DNA from 3 places in the Streptomyces sp. NPDC051104 genome. Region 1 is predicted to be linked to each of the others. Evidence: riboswitches for the same ligand, from Rfam matches in the RefSeq annotation. Region 1 holds a riboswitch; each other region holds the start of a gene.
The links. Region 1 has a riboswitch for S-adenosylmethionine ahead of AB0N14_RS13040 (amino acid ABC transporter permease). Riboswitches for the same ligand answer to the same signal wherever they lie in the genome.
Positions count from the first base shown of each region.

Region 2: it holds a riboswitch for S-adenosylmethionine, as region 1 does, so the genes downstream of both, AB0N14_RS28555 (aminotransferase class V-fold PLP-dependent enzyme) here and AB0N14_RS13040 (amino acid ABC transporter permease) in region 1, are expected to answer to the same signal.
Region 3: it holds a riboswitch for S-adenosylmethionine, as region 1 does, so the genes downstream of both, thrC (threonine synthase) here and AB0N14_RS13040 (amino acid ABC transporter permease) in region 1, are expected to answer to the same signal.

Region 1 covers NZ_JBFBBS010000007.1:79,752-85,308, reverse strand. The annotation lists gene AB0N14_RS13055 (hypothetical protein) at 1-150, opposite strand, end outside; gene AB0N14_RS13050 (hypothetical protein) at 350-961, opposite strand; gene AB0N14_RS13045 (glutathione S-transferase C-terminal domain-containing protein) at 1,452-2,336, shown strand; SAM riboswitch class IV at 2,425-2,534, shown strand; gene AB0N14_RS13040 (amino acid ABC transporter permease) at 2,861-3,844, shown strand; gene AB0N14_RS13035 (amino acid ABC transporter ATP-binding protein) at 3,841-4,626, shown strand; gene AB0N14_RS13030 (transporter substrate-binding domain-containing protein) at 4,703-5,557, shown strand, end outside.
Region 2 covers NZ_JBFBBS010000027.1:55,573-61,129, reverse strand. The annotation lists gene AB0N14_RS28565 (rhomboid family intramembrane serine protease) at 1-673, shown strand, start outside; gene AB0N14_RS28560 (Lrp/AsnC ligand binding domain-containing protein) at 670-951, shown strand; gene AB0N14_RS28555 (aminotransferase class V-fold PLP-dependent enzyme) at 1,293-2,654, opposite strand; SAM riboswitch class IV at 2,841-2,957, opposite strand; gene AB0N14_RS28550 (hypothetical protein) at 3,038-3,208, opposite strand; gene AB0N14_RS28545 (PRC-barrel domain-containing protein) at 3,235-3,591, opposite strand; gene trpD (anthranilate phosphoribosyltransferase) at 3,685-4,749, opposite strand; gene AB0N14_RS28535 (cytochrome bc complex cytochrome b subunit) at 4,886-5,557, opposite strand, start outside.
Region 3 covers NZ_JBFBBS010000014.1:24,292-29,848, forward strand. The annotation lists gene groL (chaperonin GroEL) at 1-308, opposite strand, end outside; gene AB0N14_RS20705 (cold-shock protein) at 715-918, opposite strand; gene AB0N14_RS20710 (MoaD/ThiS family protein) at 1,365-1,640, opposite strand; gene thrC (threonine synthase) at 1,693-2,973, opposite strand; SAM riboswitch class I at 2,992-3,135, opposite strand; gene AB0N14_RS20720 (glucosyl-3-phosphoglycerate synthase) at 3,329-4,354, shown strand; gene AB0N14_RS20725 (trehalose-6-phosphate synthase) at 4,452-5,557, shown strand, end outside.

The sequences.
Region 1 (5,557 bases):
GTAGTCGGAGGCGGTCTCGCCCATTCCCGTGGTCAGAACCTTGATGATCCAGAAGTAGACGGTGACTTCCGGCACCTTGTTCGCCGTCCGGCGTATGCGTGCATGGGCGTGGGTGTCGGACCGGTCATCAAGGACGTGCTCAGTGCTCATGGCACGCACGATGACATGAGGAACTGCTGATTCCACAGGCCCCTTTGCCATTGTTTTGGATCTTCTGGTGCAGGCGTTGCCGTAGAGGTTCGGAAACGCGGAGCCGCCCCTCTCGGTGGGGGAGGGGCGGCTGCGTTGTGCGGTGCTGCCCGGTGCGGCTGATGCCACGCGACCGGGAGTCGCTACACGGGCCGACTGATCAAGAGGCCGGAGGCGTGGGGAAATCCGTCACGAAGGTGCACGGTACGTTGATCGGTCGGCCCGGGCCCTGCTGGCCCGAGGCCGTGGTGCAAGTGCCCTCCTGCACCTGTCCATTCGCGGTCAGCACGGAGACGTACACGACAGCATCTCTCTCTGCCAGCGTGGCGTCGATGACGTTGTTCGGGCCTCCCACCGGCAGCCAGCCACTGACAGCGTGTCCCGCGTCCGTACCCGTCTCGGCGACTGTCAGGACGTACACCTGCCCGTTGCATACCACCGAGATGTACTTGGTGTCCCCATGGACGACCGAGTCGATGTCGAAGCAGCCCGAGGGCGGCTTGGTTTCCGTGGGCGAAGCCGTAGGGTACGTGGGCCTGGGCTTGGGACACTTGTCCTTGTCGTGGTCGCCACCGGGGAGGCCCGCGCGGTGCTCGCAGTCGCCGCCGTGCGCCGCGGTCGTGTGCGGGGTGTGGCTACGTGCGGCGGCCACGGTCGGGGTGACCAGACCGGCCGCCACCACCAGTGCGAGCGAGGCGAACTTGCTGGCCCTCTTGTACCTGTCGCGCGCCAGCGGCCCGAGCGGCGAAGGGGCCCTGCCTTCAGGACTCATGTAGGTGCTCCTTAGTTCGAGCGGTCCGGGGGTATTTCCCGAATCCGAAGGGAGCTTTGCGCGCTCGCGCCACATCGCTCGGCAGGCCCTGCCGAAAGGGGTCCATATGTCAGCAAGTTGGACGAACCGGCTGCCTCCAGTCGAGGGAGCCACCAGTCGAAGCGTCGCGCTCACTCCTCGACCACCCTCTTGACGCGGCCCGAGGCCGGATCGACACTGCCGGTGGGATTTCCTAGTGGACAGGTAGGGAAACATGGGGCGCCTGAGGCCGGTCATCAGCCGTGTTCATCGCACGCGCCGGCAGTCCCTCCTGCTGACCTCCCGCCGTCACATCGATCTGCTGCGCGTCTGCAGCGCGAGCAGCCACCGGCGCTGAAACCGGCGGAGCCACGCCGCGCCGCCGCCACCCCGCGCCGTTCGCGCCGGGGAGCGCCGCCTGCCCGTGGGCCACCACCTCCATACCCTCGCGTCCCAGAACCCCGGGAGAGACATGTCCGCCCATGCCCTGACCGCACTCCCGTCCGCACAGCCGGTCCCCGCCTTCCGCGGCCGGATCGGCTGCGACGCGCGCAGCGGCCACTACGCCGTGCCGCGCCGCTACCGTCTCCACCTGTCGCTGGCGTGTCCGCACTGTCTGCGGATAGCCATCACGCACAGCCTGCTCGGCCTCGTGGACGTCTGTCCCGTCACGCTGCTGCCCCCGGTGCCCGACGGCCCTGGCGGCGAGTACTCCGCGCTGCGTCCGCTGTACGAGGCCAGTGCCCACCGCTACCCCGGAGCCGCCCTGGCACCGGTGCTCAGCGACGACTGGTCGGGCCGGATCGTCAGCACCCACGCTCCGGACATCGTGCGCGACCTGGCGCGGCACTTCGGCACGGACCACCCCGCGCTGTATCCGCAGGGTGCGGACGCCGAGATCGAGGGTGTCCGGCGGCTGTGCGAGCAGGGCATCGACGCGGCCGCCCAGCGCGCCGGACGCGTCGACGCCGACCCGGAGCAACGGGACGCCGCGCTCACCTCGCTGCTGTGCACCCTGCGGTCACTGGAGGGACGGCTCGCCCGGCAGGAGTACCTGCTCGGCGACCAACTCACCGCAGCGGACGTGGAGTTGTGGGTCAGCCTGGTGCAGCTCGACACCGTGCACCGCTGGCACCTGGACGCCGCCGCGGTGCACCGCATCGCCGACCACCCGCACCTGTGGGCGTACGCCCGCCGGCTGGCCGCCCACCCCGCCTTCGGTCCGCACCTCGACCACGCCGGCATCGCCCGACGGCACCACGCGCACTGTCGGGGACTCGAGGCCGCGGGCGCCGCGGTGCAGATCCTGGACTGGGCCTCCCACGTCCCCAACGACGCCGCCACCCGCACCGGTTGAGGGGCAGGACGGCGCCGCCGAGCACGTATCACCTGCCGGACGCACGTTGACATCGCTTGCGGCGCCTGTATTGACTTACGGCCAGAAAGGTCATGAGCGTCAGCGACAAGCCCTGGCTGGCTGACCGGCAACCCTCGCACCGCGGTGGGGTGCCCCAGGTGACGACCCGACCGGATGACGTTTCGGTAAGCGCGTGGCCCCCCGGGCCGGAAGAACGACGGAGACAGTGATGTACGCAGCCTCGAGGACAGCCGCAGTGCGGCTCCGTGGCTGCGTCCTGCTGTGCGCCAACCGTTCAGTCGACCTGCTCCGCGTCAACAGCGCACTGTGTACCACCCCGGGCTCTGCCCGCTGTCACGGCTGACGGCGTTCTGAATCCCTGACGCGCACCGCCGCCGCGGTGTGCCCTCGTTCCGTCCCGTCCCCGGTGCACTGCGCTTCACCAGCCTCGTCACGCCGCGGCCCGTGCCGCCAGGCGGTGCCGTGGCGCGCCGCCCGGGCGTTCGACTCCGCTGGAGCCTGTCATGAGTGAACCCCCCGGAGCCGCCGTGTCGCTCGCCCCGGCGCCGCCTGGCGCAGACACCGCGGCCAAGCCCCCCGCGGCCCAGCGGGTACTGCCCCTGCGCCGGCCGGGCCGCTGGATCGCCACGGCGGTCGTGCTGGTCCTCGTCGCCCAGTTCGTCCACGGCCTGGTCTCCAACCCGTTCTACCAGTGGGACCGCTTCGCCTACTGGTTCCTGCGCCCCACCATCCTCGACGGGCTGCTCATCACGCTCGAAGTCACCGCGCTCAGCGCCGTGTTGGGCCTGCTCGGCGGAATCGTGCTCGCACTGGCCCGGCTGTCGAAGAGCCCGGTCCTGCGCGCGGTCAGCTGGACGTACGTGTGGGCGCTGCGCTCCACACCGCTGATCGTGGTGCTGATCCTCCTCTACAACTTCAGCGCCCTGTACAAGACGCTGAGCGTCGGCGTGCCCTTCGGCCCGGCCTTCTTCAGCTTCGACGAGTCCAAGCTCGCCACCGATATGGTCGTCGCCGTCGTCGGACTGAGCCTGAACGAGGCGGCGTACGCGGCGGAGGTGGTCCGCGGCGGCATCCTCTCGGTCGACCAGGGCCAGCACGAGGCGGCCGCCGCGCTCGGCCTGCCGAAGGGCCACCAGTTCCGGCGGATCGTCTTCCCGCAGGCCCTCAGGTCCATCACCCCGAACTACGTCAACCAGCTGATCGGCCTGGTCAAGAGCACGTCACTCGTGTTCTACGTGTCGCTGCTCGACCTGTTCGGCTCCGCGCAGGCCATGGGCAGCACCTACCCCGGCGACATCGTGCCGCTGCTGCTGGTCGTCACCGTCTGGTACCTGATCCTGACGAGCCTCGTGTCCGTCGTCCAGTTCTACGTCGAGCGGTACTACGCCCGCGGCGCCACCCGCGCGCTGCCGCCGACCCCGTTGCAGAAGCTCCGCACCGGTCTCGCCGATCTGCGGGCCCGTGCGCGCAGGGAGGCCGCCGTATGACCACCGACACGCTTCAGACCCGCCCCGCCGCCATCCAGGTGCACGACGTGCACAAGGCGTTCGGCGCCCACCAGGTGCTGCGCGGCGTGGAGTTGACCGTACGGCCGGGCGAGGTGACCGTGATCCTCGGCCCGTCCGGCTCCGGCAAGTCCACCCTGCTGCGGGTGATCAACCACCTGGAGAAGCCCGACCGTGGCTATGTCAGCGTCGGCGGCGAGCCCATCGGCGTGCGCCGGCACGGAGACCACCTCAAGGAGCTGAGCGAGCGGGTCATCCTGGGCCAGCGCAGCCGCATCGGATTCGTCTTCCAGAACTTCAACCTCTTCCCGCACCTGACCGTGCTGGAGAACGTGACAGCGGCGCCGGTGGCGACCGGCAAGCTGACCAAGCCGGAGGCCCGGGACGTCGCCCTCGACCTGCTCGGCCGGGTCGGACTCGCCGACAAGACCGGCGCCTACCCGCGGCAGCTCTCGGGCGGCCAGCAGCAGCGCGTCGCCATCGCCCGCGCGCTCGCCCTGCGGCCCGGCGTCATCCTCTTCGACGAACCCACTTCGGCCCTCGACCCCGAACTCGTCGGCGAGGTGCTGGCCGTCATCAAGGACCTGGCCGGCGGCGGCACCACGCTGGTCATCGTCACCCACGAGATCGGCTTCGCCCGCGAATGCGCCGACCGGGTGATCTTCATGGACGACGGCCGGATCGTCGAACAGGGGCCGCCCGCCGAGGTCCTCGACAACCCGCGGCACGAGCGGACCCGGGACTTCCTGAGCAAGGTGCTCTGAACCCGCCGGTTCCGCGTTCCTCTCCAAAACCTCCCCCCACGCCACCACCGCCACCGCTCACCGGACAAGGACAGCCATGCCCACCCTCAGTCTCCGCACCCGACTCCTGCGCGGTCTCACCGCAGGCACCGCCGTCGCCTCCCTCGCCGCCGGACTCGCCGCGTGCGGGGGCAGGAGCGACACCGCCACCAACACGGACAGCGCATCCTCCGGCACGGTCACCGTGGGGCAGCTCTCCAACGGCGCCGCCACGCAGACCGCCCTCGAGGTGTCCGAGGTGAAGTCCCTCAACGCCGAACTGCCCGCCGCCATCCGCAAGAGCGGCAAGCTGGAGATCGGCATCGGCGCCCTGCCCTCCGGCTTCGCACCGCTGGCGTACGTGGGCAGCGACCAGAAGACCCTCACCGGCGCCGAACCCGACTTCGGCCGCCTGGTGGCCGCGGTCCTCGGCCTCAAGCCCGAGCTGAAGAACTTCACCTGGGAGAACCTGTTCGTCGGCATCGACAGCGGCAAGGTCGATGTGGCCTTCTCCAACGTCACCGACACCGAGGAGCGCAAGAAGAAGTACGAGTTCGCCTCCTACCGGCAGGACAACCTGGCCTTCGAGGTGCCGAGGACGAGCACCTGGAACTTCGACGGCAACTACGAGAACCTCGAGGGCAGGACCGTCTCGGTCGGCTCGGGCACCAACCAGGAGAAGATCCTCCTGGAGTGGAAGGCGAAGCTGGCCAAGGAGGGCAAGAAGCTCACCGTCAAGTACTACCCGGACCGCAACGGCACCTATCTGGCGCTGTCCAGCGGCAAGATCGACGCGTACTTCGGCCCCAACCCCGGTATCGCCTACCACATCAGGCAGGTCGCGAACACGCCCCAGGCGACCCGCAACGCGGGCGAGTTCTCCGGCGCCGGCGAGTCCCTGCAGGGGCTGATC
Region 2 (5,557 bases), on a different contig from region 1:
GACGTACGGGCTGATCGTCCTGTGCTGCGCGCTCTTCGTCGTCGGACCGGCCGCGGGGCTGAGTCCGACCTACGGGACCGGGGACGCGCTGCTCGCCGCGCAGCGGGCCTACTTCGCCCGCTGGGGCGTGGTGCCGGTGGAGCTGTTCAGCGGGGCGCCGCGGGCGGCGCTCACGCCCGCGACCGCGCTGTTCGTGCACGGCAGCTGGGTGCATCTGCTGGGCAACATGCTCTTCCTCTACGTCTTCGGGGCCATGGCCGAGGAGCGGATGGGGCATGTGGAGTACGCCCTGTTCTACCTGGGCTGCGGCTGTCTGGCGCTGCTGGGGTACGCGGCCGCCAACGCCGCGTCGGCGCAGACGCTGGTCGGAGCGTCCGGGGCGATCTCCGCGGTCCTGGGTGCGTTCCTGTTCCTCTTCCCCAAGGCGCGGGTGACCAGTCTCTTCCCGTTCTTGTTCTTCCTGCCGCTGAGGTTCCCGGCCTGGGTGGTGCTGCCGTTCTGGGCGTCCCTGCAGTGGATGGCGGCAGGCCGGGCCGCCCAGGGGCCCGGCGTGGCGTATCTGGCCCACCTGGTGGGGTTCTCGCTGGGGTTCCTCTACGCGTGGGTGCGCTATACGCGTACCAGTAGGGTGAAACCACCAGCCGAGGCCCCCGAGGGAGAACAGCAGCCGTGATCACCGCGATCGTGCTCATCAAGACCAGCGTGGACCGGATCCCCGAGATCGCGGAGCGGATCGCCTCGCTGGATTCCGTCAGCGAGGTCTTCTCCGTCACGGGGACGTACGACCTGATCGCCATGGTGCGGGTGAAGGAGCACGAGGAGCTGGCGGACGTGATCCCCGGGCGGATCAGCAAGATCCCGGGAGTCGAGGCGACGGACACCCACGTGGCGTTCCGTACGTACTCCCAGCACGACCTGGAGGCGGCGTTCGCGATCGGGCTGGACTCCTGATCGGCCAGGGCCTGTCTGACAATTCCCGTCGTCCGCTCGAAGGGCGGCCCCCGCGGGCGGCGATCGGGGGGGCGCCCCCGCGCGAGCCGAGTGAAGCCGGTGCGAGCCGGGGGGAGCGTGCGATCGCAAGGCGCCCGAGCGCCCTCGATGGGGGTGCCCCCAGCGCCCTCGATGGGGGGCACCCTGCTCGAGCGATGCCGAGAGCTTGGGCGAGGAGCCACGCGGGCGTTTCGGCAACGCGGCCGGGGGTTCCCCTCTGGGGGAGTGCGTGCCAGACGCCGCGGGGCAGACGGGAATTGTCTGACAGGCCCTGACGCCGCCTCACCGGCCCCTGTGAGGACTCAGACCGCCGGGACGCAGCGGCCGTTCTCCGTGCGGTACTGCCACCGCGCGCCGTCGCTGACCAGTTCCTTCACGGCCTTGACGAAGCGCTCGACATGCTCGTCGGGGGTGCCGGCGCCGAAGCTCACCCGGATCGCGTTGAGGGACTTCTCCCCGGGCTCCGCCTCGGGGGCGCCGCATTCGCCCTGGGTCTGGGGGTCGCTGCCGAGCAGGGTGCGGACCAGCGGGTGGGCGCAGAACAGGCCGTCGCGGACGCCGATGCCGTACTCGGCGGAGAGAGCGGCGGCGAAGTGGGAGCTGTTCCAGCCCTCGACGACGAAGGAGATCACGCCGACGCGGGGGGCGTCGTCGCCGAAGAGGGAGAGGATCCTGACCTCGGGGACGTCGGCGAGACCCTCCCTGACGTTGCGGATCAGGTGCTGCTCGCGGGCGACCAGGGTGTCGAAGCCCGCCTCGGTGAGGGCCTTGCAGGCGGAGGCGATGGCGTAGGCGCCGATCACGTTCGGGGAGCCGGCTTCGTGACGGGCGGCCGTGTCGTGCCACTCCACGTCCACTCCTCCGTCCGTCCTGCGCGTGACCTTGCGGCTGGCGCCGCCGCCCGCGAGGTACGGCTGGGCCTGGCGCAGCCAGTCGGCGCGGCCGGCCAGGACGCCGGAGCCGAAGGGGGCGTAGAGCTTGTGGCCCGAGAAGGCGGCCCAGTCCACATCGAGGTCCTTGACGGACACCGGGTGGTGCGGGGCGAGCTGGGCGGCGTCCAGGACGATACGGGCGCCGTGCGCGTGGGCGGCCGCCGCCAGCTCCCGTACCGGCCACAGCTCGCCGGTGACGTTGGAGGCGCCGGTGACGCAGACCAGGGCCGGGCCGTAGGGGTCGCGGTCGGCGAGGGCGCGTTCCAGGGTCTCGACGGCCTGCCGGGGGCTGCTCGGGGCGTCGAGGTAGGTGACCCGGGCGTCCCGCCACGGCAGCAGGGAGGCGTGGTGCTCGGTCTCGAAGACGAAGACCTGGCAGTCGGCCGGGAGGGCGGCGGCGAGGAGGTTGAGCGAGTCGGTGGTGGAGCGGGTGAAGACCACCTGGTCGCTGTCGCGGCAGTCGAGGAACGCGGCGACCGTGCGGCGGGCGTTCTCGAACAGGTCGGTGGACAGCTGGGAGAGGTAGCCGGCGCCGCGGTGGACGCTGCCGTAGTAGGGCGCGTACGCCGCCACGTCGTCCCAGACGCGCTGCAGCGCGGGGGCGCTGGCCGCGTAGTCGAGCGCGGCGTAGGTGACGTCGCCGCCGGTGACGAGCGGGACGGTGACATCACGGCCCAGAACGGGCAGCGGGGCAGAGACGGCCTGGTCGGCGGCAAGGGTGGAGACGGACATGGGTGTACTCCCGTAGGGCAGGCGAGACTCACCGGTGCCGGAGGCGCGCACGGGCGCGGCGGTGTGCACGGCACGGAGAAGGTGAAAGGAAAAAAGGGGTGCGGAGGCGGGGCTCTGCGGCCCTAACGCATTCGCTTGCTCACGGAAGGCTCCCTCGAACGACCAGGACCCCTGGAAGACACGAGGGGTCCGCGCTTGCCGCAGACCTCGCTGCCTGCGACCTGGTCTTCACCCGGGGCACCCCGCCACGGACGGAGGGTTGCCGGACAGCCGGCCGGGGCCGAATGACTGTCGCTCATGACCTGATGTGAAAATTACGGCAGGTGATCACCTGCTCGCAACTTCTGTCCGTATACCGGGACGGGCGGACCCGTCCCGGTGCGTCATCGAACGAGGTGGTGCTTCGAGCGCCTCCCCCAGCGCATGCCGAACAGGACGAGGCTCGCCAGGAACACCACTATGCCGATGATCAGGAGGTAGAACAGCCCCTTCGCGACCGCGCCGATGATGCCGAGGGCGACCGCCGCGAGGATCAGGAACAGGAAGACCGCCATGGTGACCACTTCTTTCGGCCCGGGGGTCAGCGGCGCGCGAGGCGGCGTCCGCCGTCGGCACCGGGCTCATAGGCCCTGTCGTAGTGTTTGAAGATCTCTTCTTCCCGCTCGACCGGCAGGACGTCGTCCACGCCGATGGACGGCGCCTTGCGCACTCGCCCTTTGGAGTGCGCCACCTGGACGTACCCGGGTCCCACGGTCGCCTCGTCCAGGGGGACGAAGACGAGCCTGTGCCGGGTCGGCACTCCGGTGCGAACGGTGACCATGGCCGGCGTATCGGTGGTGGTGTCGACGTAGACCGCCTCAAGGGAGCCGATCTTGCGGCCCTTGGCGTCGATCACGTCCCGGTTGCGCCACTCGCGGATATCGGCTGAATGGATCATGCCCAGCCTCCTTGCGGCCCGCGGGGAGAGCTGCCACTTACTCACTTTACTCCAGCCAGCCTGACCTGGCCTTTTCCGCGGGCGCGCTCGGCGTCAGGCGTTGCTGGCGGCCACCCACCGCTCCAGGGCACGCTTGGCCGCGCCCGAGTCGATCGACTCGGCGGCCTTGGCCATGCCGGTGCGGATCTGGTCGGCCAGCGGGCCATCGCCCGGCTCCAGCGCCACCAGCGCCGCAGCCGAGTTCAGCAGGACGGCGTCCCGTACCGGGCCCGTCTCCCCGTCGAGGAGGCGGCGGGCGACCTCGGCGTTGTGGGACGGGTCGCCGCCGCGCAGGGCCTCCACCGGGACCAGTTCGATACCGGCGTCCCGCGGGTCGAAGGTCTCCTCGGTGACCTTGCCGTCGCGGACGATCCAGACGTGGGAGGTGGCAGTGGTCGTCAGCTCGTCGAGGCCGTCGTCGCCGCGGAACACCAGGGAGGAGTTGCCGCGCTCGGCGAGTACCCCGGCGATCATCGGCGCCAGGCGCGGGTCTGCGACGCCGACCGCCTGGGCCTTCACCTTCGCCGGGTTGGTCAGCGGGCCGAGGGCGTTGAAGACCGTCCGGATACCCAGCTGACCGCGCGCGGCGGCGACATGGCGCAGCGCGGGGTGGAACTTCACCGCGAAACAGAAGGTGATGCCCGCCTCCTCCGCGACCTGCGCGACCCGCTGGGGCGTCAGGTCGAGGTTGACGCCCAGCTTCTCCAGGACGTCCGACGAGCCCGACGCCGACGAGGCCGCGCGGTTGCCGTGCTTGACGACCTTCGCGCCCGTGCCGGCCACCACCAGCGCCGACATCGTGGAGATGTTCACCGTCTTCGCGCCGTCGCCGCCCGTGCCGACGATGTCGACCGTGCGGCCCGACACCTCGATCACGTTGGCGTGCTCGTACATCGCCCGGACCACACCGGTGATCTCCTCGACGGTCTCGCCCTTGGCCCGCAGCGCCACCACGAACCCGGCGATCTGCGCGTCCGTGGCCTCGCCCCGCATGATGCGGTCCATCGCCCAGGCCGTGTCGTCCGCGCTCTGGTCGCGGCCCTCGAGGAGCCCGTTCAGCACCTGGGGCCAGGAACGGCCCGCCGCGGTGTCGCCTCCAGCGGGGTGCACAGCGCTCATAAGCCGCTCCTGGGTCGGTGTCCCGGACTAGGGACGCGAGTCTCCAACGGGTCCACCCTATCCAGCCGGGGGCATGGCGAAGGGCCCCGTCCGAACACCGGACGGGGCCCTCCTACCGTGGCGTGGCGTGCAGCGATCAGTGGTGGCCGTGGCCGCTCGTGATCTCCTTGTACTCCTCGACCGTGGGCTTGGGGATCTGGTTGTTCTCCCCGTAGTACGCGTTGCTGAGCTTGGCACGCAGCTTCGCGGAGCCCTTGATCTTCCGCTCGACACCGTTCTCGTCGACCGTCGGGCCGAGCTCGACCGGCTTGTACTGCTCGTGCGCCGTGAGCGTGTGCAGCTGCTCCTGGCTGAGCGGCTCGTGGACCTCGATGAACTCACCGTGCGGCAGCCGCTTGATGATGCCCGACTCGCGGCCGTGCAGCACCTTGTCGCGGTCCCGGCGCTGCAGGCCGAGGCAGATCCGCTTGGTGACGATGAACACGAGCACCGGTACCACGAAGAAGGCGACGCGGACGAACCAGGTGATCGCGTTGATCGACAGGTGGAAGTGGGTGGCCCACAGGTCGTTGCCACCACCGACCAGCAGTACGAAGTACCACGAGATCCAGGCGGCACCGAACGCGGTGCGCGTCGGCGCGTTGCGCGGCCGGTCCAGGATGTGGTGCTCGCGCTTGTCGCCGGTGACCCAGGCCTCGATGAACGGGTAGACCGCGATCGCGACCAGGACCAGCGGGAAGATCACCAGCGGGATGAACACGCCCAGGACGAGCGTGTGACCCCAGAAGTTGATCTCCCAGCCCGGCAT
Region 3 (5,557 bases), on a different contig from region 1:
AGGCCCTCCTTGACCAGGGCCTGGGCGAGGACGGTCGCGGTGGTCGTACCGTCACCGGCGACGTCGTCCGTCTTCTTGGCGACTTCCTTGACCAGCTCGGCGCCGATCTTCTCGTACGGGTCCTCGAGCTCGATCTCCTTGGCGATGGAGACACCGTCGTTGGTGATCGTGGGGGCGCCCCACTTCTTCTCGAGGACGACGTTCCGGCCCTTGGGGCCGAGGGTCACCTTGACGGCGTCCGCGAGCTGGTTCATGCCGCGCTCGAGGCCGCGCCGCGCCTCCTCGTCGAACGCGATGATCTTGGCCATGTGAAGTGGTCCCTCCAGGACTGGGGGTGATTCCTTCGGACCGCGCCCGCGCCCGCGACGGACGGCCCGGCCGGAGGTTCCTTGCCCCACCCGGCCCGCGGCCTCACCGACCCGGTCCATCTGTTGTCACTCTCACCTTCAGAGTGCTAACGCCAATGATTAGCACTCGCCCCGTCCGAGTGCAAGGCGCGCCCGCGGAGCGGGCTCGTTGAGGGGTGGTGGTCGGGTGACGGGCGGGCGCAAACGGCTCCCGGGACCAGAGGGTGAACTCGGGAGCATGATCCGCAGGTGGACGCCGCTGCGCGCCCCCTGGAGAGCCGGTGGCCGGACACGACCGAGGGGCCCGTACCCCGGACGGGATACGAGCCCCTCGACACGTCGAACAGTTCAGCGTCGGCGCGTAACTTCAGCCGGCCAGGCGAACCATGTCCGCCTGCGGCCCCTTCTGACCCTGCGAGATCTCGAACTCGACCCGCTGGCCCTCCTCAAGGGTGCGGTAGCCGTCCATCTGGATCGCGCTGTAGTGGACGAAGACGTCCGCACCACCGTCGACCGCGATGAAGCCGTACCCCTTCTCCGCGTTGAACCACTTGACGGTGCCCTGAGCCATGCCTAACTCCCCTATTACTGGCCCTTGCACAGATCCACACTTCGCGGATCCGGGTCAGACCTCGCCCCCAACGGTTGGGGGCGTGCGCCGGAACGCGTCGACCGCGGCTGAATGTATCTGTCCAACTGCCGTCTGCAACAGGTCAATCGGACGAGAATTCGGGGCCCGACCGGTCGGGAATGTACGGAGAATTCACCCGAATTCAGGGCAAGTCGGGCCGGGCAAAGGGAATGAATGGCGCAAAAGCCCTGCACAGTTTGGCTGCTTCTTGTCGGGCGCGCGGCAGGTGATCGCGGACCCGGAAGGGGAGTCCGGGAGCGCGTTCCCCAACTGTACCCCGCTCAACCATGCAGAATTGCCCCCTCCGTTTCTCTCACGGAGAGGGCAATTCGATGAACTCGGTTACATGCGTTACCGAGGGTAAGGATCGCGCGTCCGAACGACCGTCAGCCGCCCGCGACCGCCGGGATGATGGAGACGCCCGCGCCCTCCGGGGTGGCGGTCTGAAGACCCTGCTCGAAGCGGACGTCGTCGTCGTTCACGTAGACGTTGACGAAGCGGCGCAGCTTGCCCTGGTCGTCCAGGACGCGGGCGGCGATGCCGGTGTGGTTCTTCTCCAGGTCGGCGATGACCTCGGCGAGGGTCGCGCCCTCGGCGGTGACCTCGGCCTGCCCGCCCGTGTAGGTGCGCAGGATGGTGGGGATGCGGACGGTGACGCTCATCGGGGGATGACCTCCGGTCGGGGTACGGCTGGTGGGTTGTGGCGGGCGGAGGTCAGACGAGACCGGCCTCACGGAAGGACTCGAGGGTAGGACGGATCGTCGCGGTCAGCCCCGTGTCGGCCACCGCGTCCAGCGTCTTCAGACCGTCCCCGGTGTTGAGGACGACCGTCGTCTTCGCCGGGTCGAGGACGCCGTTCTCGATGAGCTTGCGCGTGACGCCGACGGTCACGCCACCCGCCGTCTCGGCGAAGATGCCCTCGGTGCGCGCCAGCAGCTTGATGGCGTCGACGATCTGCTCGTCCGTCACGTCCTCCACGGCGCCACCCGTGCGGCGGGCGATGTCCAGGACGTACGGGCCGTCGGCCGGGTTTCCGATCGCCAGCGACTTGGCGATCGTGTCCGGCTTCTGCGGCCGTACGACGTCGTGGCCCGCCTTGTACGCCGTCGACACCGGCGAGCAGCCCTCGGCCTGCGCGCCGAAGATCTTGTACGGCTTGTCCTCGACGAGCCCCAGCTTGATCAGCTCCTGCAGACCCTTGTCGATCTTCGTCAGCTGCGAGCCCGAGGCGATCGGCACCACGATCTGGTCCGGCAGCTCCCAGCCGAGCTGCTCGGCGATCTCGTACGCCAGGGTCTTGGAGCCCTCCGCGTAGTACGGCCGCAGGTTGACGTTGACGAAGCCCCAGCCCTCGCCCGCCGGGTCGCCGATCAGCTCGGAGCAGAAGCGGTTCACGTCGTCGTAGTTGCCCTCGATGCCGACGAGCTCGCCGCCGTAGATCGCGGCCATGACGACCTTGCCCTGCTCCAGGTCGTGCGGGATGAACACGCAGGAGCGGAAGCCGGCGCGGGCCGCCGCGGCGCCGACCGCGCCCGCGAGGTTGCCGGTGGAGGAGCAGGACAGGGTGGTGAAGCCGAAGACGCGCGCCGCCTCGAGGGCCTGGGCGACCACGCGGTCCTTGAAGGAGTGCGTCGGGTTACCGGAGTCGTCCTTCACATACAACCCGCCGGTGACGCCCAGCTCGCGCGCCAGGTTGTCGGCCTTGACGAGCTTGGTCCAGCCCGGGTTGAGGTTCGGCTTGTCGGCGACGTCCGCCGGGACCGGCAGCAGCGGCGCATAGCGCCAGATGTTCGCGGGGCCCGCCTCGATGCGCTTCCGCAGCTCCTCGGTGTCGTAGCCCGAGAAGTCGTAGGCGACCTCCAGCGGGCCGAAACACTCCTCGCAGGCGAAGACCGGGCCGAGCGGCACCCGGTGGCCGCACTCGCGGCAGGACAGGGCCGCGGCGGGGCCGAGGTCCACGGAATCGGTGGTGCTTGCAACTGTCTGCACAGCCATGTCAGGCGAGGCCCTTTCTCCTCATCTTCCTCACGACGCATCTCGCCGTGAGACGGAATTGGCACCTTCCCGAGCCGGGAGCCTCGCCTGCTAGGACGAGAACCGACTGGAGGGTTGCCGGGGCTTCACCGGGCCGTGTCCCTCTGCCCCTCTGGATGAGCTGTATGCGGTTGTTTCGCCGGCGCGGGCCAGGGTGGGCCCCGACATGCGATGGTCACCGGCGTTGTTCAAGACTGTAACCGACGGCCGGGAGAGTTGAGATAGTCGTCCGAACCGCGAGATGGATCACAAGAGAGACCGTTCGACCGTCCCCGACTCACCCCCCACCCCGTACGAACGTGAGGAGCCGCAGACTGTGCTGGAAGAAGTCGAGCGCTGGCTGAGCACCCGCTCCTGGTCCGTCACCGATCGCCCGCTCCACCAGATCATGGCCGCGAAACGAGCCTCGGGCTCCTCGGTCAGCGTCGTGCTGCCCGCGCTCAACGAGCAGGAGACGGTCGGCGAGATCGTCTACGTCATCCGCCACGACCTCGTGCGGCAGGTTCCGCTGGTCGACGAGATCGTCGTCGTCGACTCCGGCTCCACCGACCGCACGTCCCAGGTCGCCGCCGCGGCCGGCGCCAGGGTGGTGCACCGCGACACGATCCTGCCGCGCATACCGGCCGTGCCGGGCAAGGGCGAGGTGCTGTGGCGCTCCCTGCTCGTCACCGGCGGGGACATCGTCTGCTTCGTCGACGCGGACCTGAAGGAGTTCTCCTCGGACTTCGTGACCGGGATCGTGGGCCCGCTGCTCACCGACCCGGACGTGGACCTGGTGAAGGCGATGTACGACCGTCCGCTCGGCACCGAGTCGGATTCGCTCGCCTACGGCACTGAGTCGGATCCGCTCGCCTCCGGCACCGAGTCGGATTCGCTCGCCTACGACAAGACGGCGGGACAGGGCGGCCGCGTCACGGAACTGATGGCGCGCCCGCTGCTCAACATGCACTGGCCGCTGCTCGCCGGATTCGTCCAGCCGCTCGGCGGCGAGTACGCGGCCCGCCGCTCCCTGCTGGAACGGCTCCCCTTCCCGGTCGGGTACGGCGTCGAGCTCGGCATGCTGGTGGACGCGCTGCACCTGGTGGGCCTGGACGCGCTGGCCCAGGTCGACGTCGGCGTGCGCAAGCACCGCCACCAGGACGGCCAGGCGCTCGGCCGCATGGCCGCCGCGATCTACCGCACGGCCCAGCTCCGCCTGGCCCGCGGTCATCTGGTCCGCCCGGCCCTCACGCAGTTCGAACGGGTCGAGGGCGGCTTCGAGCCCCGGACGTACTCGGTGGACACGGAGGAGAGGCCGCCGATGGCGGAGATCGCCGAGTACATGGAACGAAAGGTGGCCTGAACCGTGCGCAGCCGGATGCCCGGACGTGGCGGACACGGTTCCGCATACGGCCGAACCGTACGTTTGAGCGTATTCGCCTCGGGCTAGGTTTCGTGGCATGGCTTCCACGCAGCATGCGCACGGCGCCCGCATCCTCGTCGCCTCCAACCGCGGCCCCGTCTCGTACGCGCTGGACGAGTCCGGGCAGCTCACCGCCAAACGCGGCGGAGGCGGCCTGGTGTCGGGCCTGTCGGCGATCGGCCCCGACGCGGGCGCGGTCTGGGTGTGCGCGGCCCTGAACGACGGCGACCGCGAGGCCGTACGCCGCACGGGCGGCGCACTGGATCCGGCCGACACCGGCGGCCGGCGGGTCCGGATGCTCGACATCGACGCGACGGTGTTCTCCGAGGCGTACAACGGCATCGCGAACTCGGTGCTGTGGTTCGTCCACCACATGCTGTACCAGACGCCGCTCGAGCCGGTCTTCGGCAGGGAGTTCCGGCACGCGTGGGCGTCGTACGAGACCTACAATCGCGCGTTCGCCGAGGCGCTGGCCGAGGAGGCGGCCGAGGGGGCGGCGGTCGTGGTGCAGGACTACCACCTGACGCTGGTCCCGGGGATGCTGCGGCAGTTGCGGCCGGACCTGCGGATCGGTCACTTCTCGCACACGCCGTGGGCACCGGTGGACTATTTCCGGATGCTTCCGGACGACATCGCCGGTCAGGTGCTGCGCGGCATGCTGGGCGCCGACCGGCTGGGCTTCCTCACCCAGCGGTGGGCGGACGCCTTCACCAAGTGCTGCGAGGCGCTCGTCGGCGGGCTGGGGAACACCCGGATCGGGGTGCACGGCCTGGGCGCGGACGCGGACTTCCTGCGCGAGCGGGCGCACCGGCCGGATGTGGACGAACGGATGGCGATCCTGCGGGAGCAGATCGGCACCGGCCCCGACGGCCGCCCCCGCAAGGTGATCGTGCGGGTGGACCGCACGGAGCTGTCGAAGAACATCGTGCGGGGTCTGCTGGCGTACGAGGAGCTGCTGGAGTCCCGTCCGGAGTGGCGCGATCGGGTGGTCCACGTGGCGTTCGCGTACCCGTCCCGCCAGGACCTGGCCGTGTACCGCGAGTACACGGCGGAGGTCCAGCGGGTGGCCGCGGAGATCAACGAAAGGTACGGGACGCCGGGCTGGACCCCGGTCGAGATGCACGTCAAGGACGACTTCGCGCG